Regions from separate parts of the Streptomyces sp. TLI_185 genome, predicted to be linked through region 2. Evidence: riboswitches for the same ligand, from Rfam matches in the RefSeq annotation. Region 2 holds a riboswitch; the other holds the start of a gene.
What was found. Region 2 has a riboswitch for cobalamin ahead of EDD92_RS12050 (cobalamin biosynthesis protein). Riboswitches for the same ligand answer to the same signal wherever they lie in the genome.
Positions count from the first base shown of each region.

Region 1: another riboswitch for cobalamin. It lies ahead of EDD92_RS24765 (HoxN/HupN/NixA family nickel/cobalt transporter); the one in region 2 lies ahead of EDD92_RS12050 (cobalamin biosynthesis protein).

Region 1 covers NZ_RKRB01000001.1:5,376,861-5,380,454, forward strand. Annotated here, with positions in the region: gene thrS (threonine--tRNA ligase) at 1-25, shown strand, start outside; gene EDD92_RS24760 (nucleoside hydrolase) at 86-1,051, shown strand; gene EDD92_RS24765 (HoxN/HupN/NixA family nickel/cobalt transporter) at 1,196-2,251, opposite strand; cobalamin riboswitch at 2,279-2,468, opposite strand; gene EDD92_RS24770 (metalloregulator ArsR/SmtB family transcription factor) at 2,549-2,908, shown strand; gene EDD92_RS24775 (LAETG motif-containing sortase-dependent surface protein) at 2,982-3,594, opposite strand, start outside.
Region 2 covers NZ_RKRB01000001.1:2,657,854-2,661,447, reverse strand. Annotated here, with positions in the region: gene EDD92_RS12055 (cobyric acid synthase) at 1-1,231, opposite strand, end outside; gene EDD92_RS12050 (cobalamin biosynthesis protein) at 1,228-2,259, opposite strand; cobalamin riboswitch at 2,359-2,501, opposite strand; partial or broken gene EDD92_RS51065 (DUF397 domain-containing protein) at 2,540-2,926, shown strand; partial or broken gene EDD92_RS12040 (helix-turn-helix domain-containing protein) at 3,008-3,547, opposite strand.

The DNA of each region.
Region 1 (3,594 bases), 2.7 Mb from region 2:
CGCCGAACTGTGGGCGGCTGCGTAAGGTCGCTGTCGTAGCCCGTGCCGTGAAGACCTGTGTCGTCGTAGTGAGAGGAGCCCGGCCGTGACCGGTCAGCCCATCCCGGTGATCATCGACTGCGACACGGGTGTCGACGACGCCCTGGCCCTGCTGTTCGCCGTACGCCACCCGGGGATCGACCTGCGCGCGGTCACCTGCGTCGCCGGGAACACGGACGTGGACGGCGTCGTCCGCAACACCCTCACCGTGCTGGAGCAGGCCGGCGCCCCCGACATCCCCGTCGGCCGGGGAGCCGAGCGCCCGCTGATCGAGCCGGCGCGCTCGGCGCGGCATGTGCACGGCTCCGACGGCATGGGCGACCTCGGCCTGCCCGCGCCCGCCCGCACCCCCGCCGAGGTGGACGCGGTCACCCTGCTGCGCCGCGAGATCCTCGCCTCCCCGCGCCCGGTCACCCTCGTCCCCACCGCGCCCCTGACCAACATCGCCCTGCTGCTGCGCACCCACCCCGAAGTCACCCGCAACATCGAGCGGATCGTGTTCATGGGCGGCGCGGTGGCCACCGGGAACGCCACGGCGGTCGCCGAGTTCAATGTCTGGCACGACCCGGAGGCGGCCGCCGTCCTGCTCACCGCCGGCGTGCCGATCACGATGTACGGCCTGGACGTCTTCACTCAGGTCGTCGTCCCCAGCGCCGATGTGCACCGGCTGCGCGCGAGCACCGAGCCCGGCACCCGGCTGGCCGGGGAACTCCTCGCCCACCGTCCGGCGCACCAGGGCGAGGCCCCCGAGGCGGAGGAGGCCGGCGGCCTCGGTGACGCGGGCGCGGTCTGCGCGGTCGTCGACCCGGCCGGCATCACCACCGGCCTGCTCCCCGTCGAGGTCTCCCTCGCCCCCGGCCCGACCCGCGGCCAGACGGTCGTCGACCGCCGCCCGCGCCCCGGGGAGTCCGAGATCCACGAGGGTGTGCGGCAACAGCCGCTGGTGGACGTGGCGTTGGACGTGGACGTGGACCGGTTCGTGAAGCTGTACTTGGAGACCGTGGAGCGTTAGCGCTCCGCTGAGGGCACGATGGGCCGTCTGTCGTGTCGTCTGCGGCGCCTTCGCTGGTCGCGCCCCGCGGCGAAGCCGCATGTCGACCCAGCCCCGCGCCCCTTTGGGGCGCGGCCGAACCGGAGCGGACTTCGCCAGGCCTGCTTAGTCCGCCTCGGCGGCCGAAGCCGCCCACCGCTGCTCCACCTTCGCCGCCTTCCAGTACGACACCGCCGCCACCCACACGACCACGAACAGGCCGACGATGATGTAGCCGACGTTGGCCAGGTCGAGGCCGAAGAGTTCCATCGTGGCGATGAAGAAGGCGACGGCGATGGACAGTCCGGTGATGGTGAGGTTGTAGAACACCTTGCGCACCGGGTTCGAGAAGGCCCACTGGTAGGCGAAGTTCATGAAGGTGCCGTCCAGCGTGTCGAACAGGCTCATGCCGGCCGCGAAGAGCAGCGGAAGGCACAGGATCGCGTACCAGGGCAGCCCGGCCGCCGCGCCGGAGCCCGCCATCACCATCAGCGTGACCTCGGTCGCCGTGTCGAAGCCCAGGCCGAAGAGGAAGCCGAGCGGGAACATCTGGCCGGGGCGGGAGATGGACCTGGTCAGGCGGCCGAGGATCCGGTTCATGAACCCCCGCGCGTTCAGATGCTGTTCGAGCTCCTTCTCGTCGTACGTCCCCGCCCGCATCGCCCGGAAGACGCGCAGGATGCCGACGAGGGCGACCAGGTTGAGCGCGGCGACGAGATAGAGGAACGTGGCCGAGATCGTCGTACCCATGAATCCGAGCACCTGGTGGGTGCGGGAGTGCTCGTTCATGACCTTGTCGGCGAGCTGGGTGCCGCCCGCGATCATCGCCGCCAGTACGACCACCACGCTGGAGTGCCCGAGCGCGAACCAGAACCCCACCGACACCGGCCGCTTGCCGTCGGCCATCAGCTTGCGGGTGGTGTTGTCGATCGCGGCGATGTGGTCGGCGTCGAAGGCGTGCCGCATGCCCAGGGTGTAGGCGGTGATGCCGAGGCCGAGTCCGAAGGCCTTGTTGCCGACCTCGTAGTGCCCGGGCACGACCAGGAGGAAGAGGATGCCGAAGGCGACGACGTGCAGGGCGGCGATCACGGCCATCAGCCCCGCCGTCTTCACGGTGTCCTCGCGCCGCCAGCGGAAGGAGGCGGTCCTCGGCTCGGGCAGGGATGTCCCGGGCAGGGTCATGCGGTCACGCTCCAGCACCTCGTGGATCACTTCGTGAGATGCCGTGGCCGGTCTCCTGGCTTACGGGTCATGCGTCCGCCACCCGCCTTCCCGGCCGCGTTGCTGCGGCCAGTGGCTGTCCTTTGCGGGACATGGGCGACTAACTCCCCGATCACAGTGGCGAGGGCCGCGTCGGCATGGCACCGACTTCCCGAACACCACGGCCCGCCCACCGTAGGGCCGTGGGCACTCCCCTGCATAGCTGCATACCTGCGCAGGTATTGAAGATCACATAGGGGTGCCTGCGAGGATGGCCGTATGCATCTCGTCCCGGCCGACCGCGCAGACCGCCGCACGATCGACGGCCACCGGGTGTGCGAGGCCATCGAGGCCATCGGCGACGCCGAGCACGTCCGCACCTGGGCCGGCCGCTTCTCCCTGCTCGCCGACCCCAAGCGGCTCGCCCTGCTGCTCGCCCTGCACCGCACCGGCCCGCTGGCCGTGTCCGACCTGGCGATCGCGACCGGCATGAACGACCCTGCCGTCTCCCAGGCGTTGCGGCTGCTGCGGGCCGCCGGGGTCGTGGCCGGGGAGAAGGAGGGGCGGGTCGTGCGTTACCGGGTCGTCGACGAGGACGTACGGCTGCTGCTCAAGCACTGTGGGGCGGACGGGAGCTGAGTCGCGTGACCCCCTCGGCATGACGAACGCCCCGGAGCGGGGGTCTCCGGGGCGTTCGTATCTCGGGAGTGGATCAGGAGTGGGACCCGCGGCGGCGCTTCGTCACGACGACGATCGCACCGCCGGCGGCCAGGAGGGCCGCGGCGCCGCCGGCGATGATGCCGGAGTTGCTGCCGCCGCCGGTCTGAGCCAGGTCCCCGCCGCTCGGTGAGACCGCGGGGACGGTCGTCGACGCGGAGGCGACCGGGGTGTCGGACCCGCCCGGCGTCGGTTCGGAGGCGCTCGGGGTCGGGGTGGGGCTCTCCTCGGCCGGGGTCGAGGGCTGCCCGGACGCCGGGGTCGAGGCCGGCGGGGTGGACGGCGGCTGCGACTCGGTGCTCGTGCAGTCCTTCGTGCCGCCGTTCCAGGACGCGATCAGCTTGTCCTTGATGACCGGGTGGTCGGGGCCCTTGGGCAGATCGCCGTGCTCGAAGCCGTCCTTGGCGTCCAGTCTGCCGTCGAACTTCACGGCGCCCCGGTAGAGGTCGACCTGCGCGAAGCAGCCCGCGTCCGGCACCGCGATGTCGAGGGAGTCGGTCTGGCCCTGCTTGACCGTCACCGAGTCGAAGTCGACGAAGACCTGCTCGCCGGAGGTGGCGAAGGACGGGCCGTGGGCGAGGTAGGAGGCCAGGGAGGCCGTGCAGGTC
Region 2 (3,594 bases):
GGATCTCGTACCCCTCGACGTGCTCGCCGAGGGCTTCCCCGACCGGCCGGGTGAGGGTCTTCTCGCGGGCGAACCGCACCCGCACGGGCAGCACTCCGAGCCCTTCGACATGCCCGCGCCGGCTCTCGACCTCGTCCTCGATGTGCTCGCCGAGGACCTGGAAGCCGCCGCAGATGCCGAGGACGGGCCGCTGCTCTGCGGCCCTGCGGACAAGGGCGTCCGCAAGTCCCCGCTCCCGCAGCCACTCCAGGGCCTTCACGGTCCCCCGGGTCCCCGGAACGACGACCAGGTCGGCGTCGGCGAGCTCCTCCGGGCGGTCCACGAACCGCACCACCACACCCGGTTCGGCGGCCAGGGCGTCCACGTCGGTGAAGTTGGACATGAGCGGGATCGCGCACACGGCGACCCGCAGCACGTCCTCGCCGACGGGCGGCGCGAGGTTCGACTCCCGCACCGTCCCGCGCAGAGAGACCCTCCCCCACGCTCGGCTTCGCTCGCGCGGGGGGACCCCCATCCCGTCCTCCTCGTCGATGCCGAGGCCGTGCCGGAAGGGCAGGACGCCGTAGGTGTGCCGTCCGGTGAGGCCGTGCAGCATGTCCAGCCCGGGCTCCAGGAGGCTGACGTCCCCCCGGAACTTGTTGACGAGGAACCCGGCGACAAGCTCCTGGTCCTCGGGCGAGAGCAGGGCGACGGTCCCGAAGAAGGAGGCGAATACCCCGCCGCGGTCGATGTCACCGACCACGAGCACGGGAAGCCGCGCGTTGCGGGCGATCCCCATGTTCACGATGTCGGTCCGGCGCAGGTTGATCTCGGCGGGTGAACCCGCCCCCTCACAGATCACGGCGTCATACGTGCCCCGCAACTCGGCGAGACAGTCGAGCACGGTCCCCAGAAGCTGCTGCTGCCGCCCCCCGTGATACCCGCGCGCACTCAGCTCGCCGACGGGCTTGCCCATCAGCACGACCTGGCTGCTCTGCTCGCCACCGGGCTTGAGCAGCACGGGATTCATCAGCGCGGTCGGCTCCACCCGGCAGGCCTGCGCCTGCATGGCCTGAGCCCGCCCGATCTCGGCACCCTCGCGCGTCACAAACGAATTGAGGGACATGTTCTGCGCCTTGAAGGGCGCAACCTTGACCCCCTGCCGCACCAGCCAACGGCAGATCCCGGCCGTGACAACACTCTTACCGGCATCGGAGGTGGTACCGGCAACGAGGAGACCTCCACCGCTCATGACGCCCACCCCGACCGGCAGCCGCCAGCCGCTGTGGGCAGTCGTTCCGCCAGGGCGGAACGCGTGGGCACAGCCCCCACCGCCGGTCTCCGTGCGACCCGGCCTCGCAGCACCGCCCCAGCCGCACCGACCCCCAACGCCAACCACCCCACCCGCCGCGACAACCGCACGGCCCGCTCGATGTCCCCGACCTCCACAGCCCGCCCCTCCCCATTCAGCACAGGCCGATGCTCGACCCGCCCCCCGTAAGACAAGGTCCCCCCGAGCCGCACCCCGAGCGCCCCCGCGAACGAGGCCTCCACGGGCCCGGCGTTGGGGCTCGGATGCTTCGAGGCGTCGGCACGCCAGGCGCGTACGGCCCCCCGGCCGTCACTCCCGGCGACGGCGGCCAGGACTGCAGTCACGCGCGCCCCCGGCCACCCCGCCACGTCGTCCAGCCGCGCCGAAGCCCACCCGTACCGCCGGTACTTGGCCGACCTGTGCCCCACCATGGCGTCGAGCGTGTTGACGGCCCGGAACCCCAGCAGCCCCGGCACCCCGCCCACGGCCCCCCACACCAGCGCCCCCACGACGGCGTCGGACGTGTTCTCGGCGACGGACTCCACGACGGCCCGCGCGATCCCGTCGGCGTCCAGGGCCTGCGGATCCCGGCCGCACAGATGCGGCAGCCTGGCCCGGGCAGCCTCGACGTCCCCGGCCTCCAGCGCACGCCCGATGACTCGGGCCTCGCGCGCGAGTGAAGTCCCCCCGACGACGGCCCACGTGGCGGCCGCGGTCAGCGCGAGGGAGGCGGTACGGGACGGACGTACGGCCCTCTGCGCCACGGCACCGAGCGCAATGGCGCTCCCGGCGCACACGGCGGTGTGCAGCGCGCCCCACCCCCGATGGTCCCGCCACAACACCCGCTCAACGGCCCCCGCGGCCCGCCCGAACGCGGCGACCGGATGCCCACGGCGCGGATCGCCGAGCAGATGGTCACCGAGGAGGCCGGCGGCGGCGCCGTACGCGAAGACGCGATCGGCACGCATCGGCTCAGCCGGCCGTGGGGTCGGGCAGGGACCTGGTGCTGTACCTCAAACGGCAGGCGAGCATGGCGATATGTCCTCACTCAGGGTGTCCGCGCCCTGGTTCGACGAGACCGGCGGTGAGAGTTCCTGGCTCCCGGGGCTTACTACCCCGGTGACAGTGGCGGGACCGCGCCGGACTTTCACCGGCTTCCTCTCTTGCCGCCGTACATGGCTTCGGCAGTCCACCACGGCCTGGAAGGGCAGTCAACTTGCTGTTGACCTGGGACGGAGGAGTGTGCTGATGCCCACACGAGGGCTGGTTCGTGCTCTGGTCGACCGAATCCGGCATCTCTGGACTGAAAAGGAGAATTCGGGGAGCGGCAGGGCGAGCGGTGCGGGGCGTTTGCGTCCCATTCTTCGGGGGGGGGCCTGCGTGGTCGAGGGCAGCGACGCTACGGTTTTCGGGCGCAGTGGACACCTCCGAGGCACCAGCCCTCGACTCGAGGAGGTCTGTGTGGTCGACGGGGGCCCGTCCGCAAGTGCGTGGCGCATCAGCAGCCATTCGTTGAACGGGGACACCTGCGTGGCGGTCGCCGTCGTCGCGGAGGGGGTGTTGGTCCGCGACACGAAGAAATCGGCAGGAGAGGCACGCGTCCATCTCACGCGCAGCCCGTGGCAGTTGTTTCTCACAGGGCTGAGATCCCAGGGGTTGGCCCAGCAGCAGGAAGCTGCCGAGGGTGCTGTAGTGGGCGCCTGCACCGAACGGCAGGACCTTCAGGGACACGCGGGGGAGCCTCATCAGGCTCTTGATGTGCTGCAACTGGTGGCGCATGACAGCCGGTTCGCCGATTCTGCGGCGCAGTGCCACTTCGTCCACCACGAACGACAGCTCGGGAGCGTGGTCCCCCTCGAAGATCCGTTCCTGGCGCGCGGTGCACAGCTCGACCACGCGCCGCACCCGCTCCGCAGGGGCGACAGGAGCCAGCAGCGCCTCCGCGTAGTCCTCGGTCTGCAGGAAGCCCGGGAAGACGATGGGGTGGTACGTCTGCACGGAGTTCGCGGCGCTCTCGTTTCCCAGGTACTGGGCGAACGACGGGTTCAGCACGTCGCTGAAGTCCGTCCACCAACTCTGCCCCTTCGAGCCCCGGGCGGCTTCCTCCAGCTCGGAGACGAGCTGCGGGTCCGTCACGTCGTACCGCTGGAGTAGCGCCCGCAGATCGGTCACCGAGAGGCTGACGGCGCCGGCCTCGATGCGAATGATCCTCGAGAGTGACCACTCCAGCGCTTCTGCGGCCTCACGCTGGGTCAACTGCGCCTTTTCGCGGGCCTTGCGCAACTCGATGCGTAGTCTGCGCC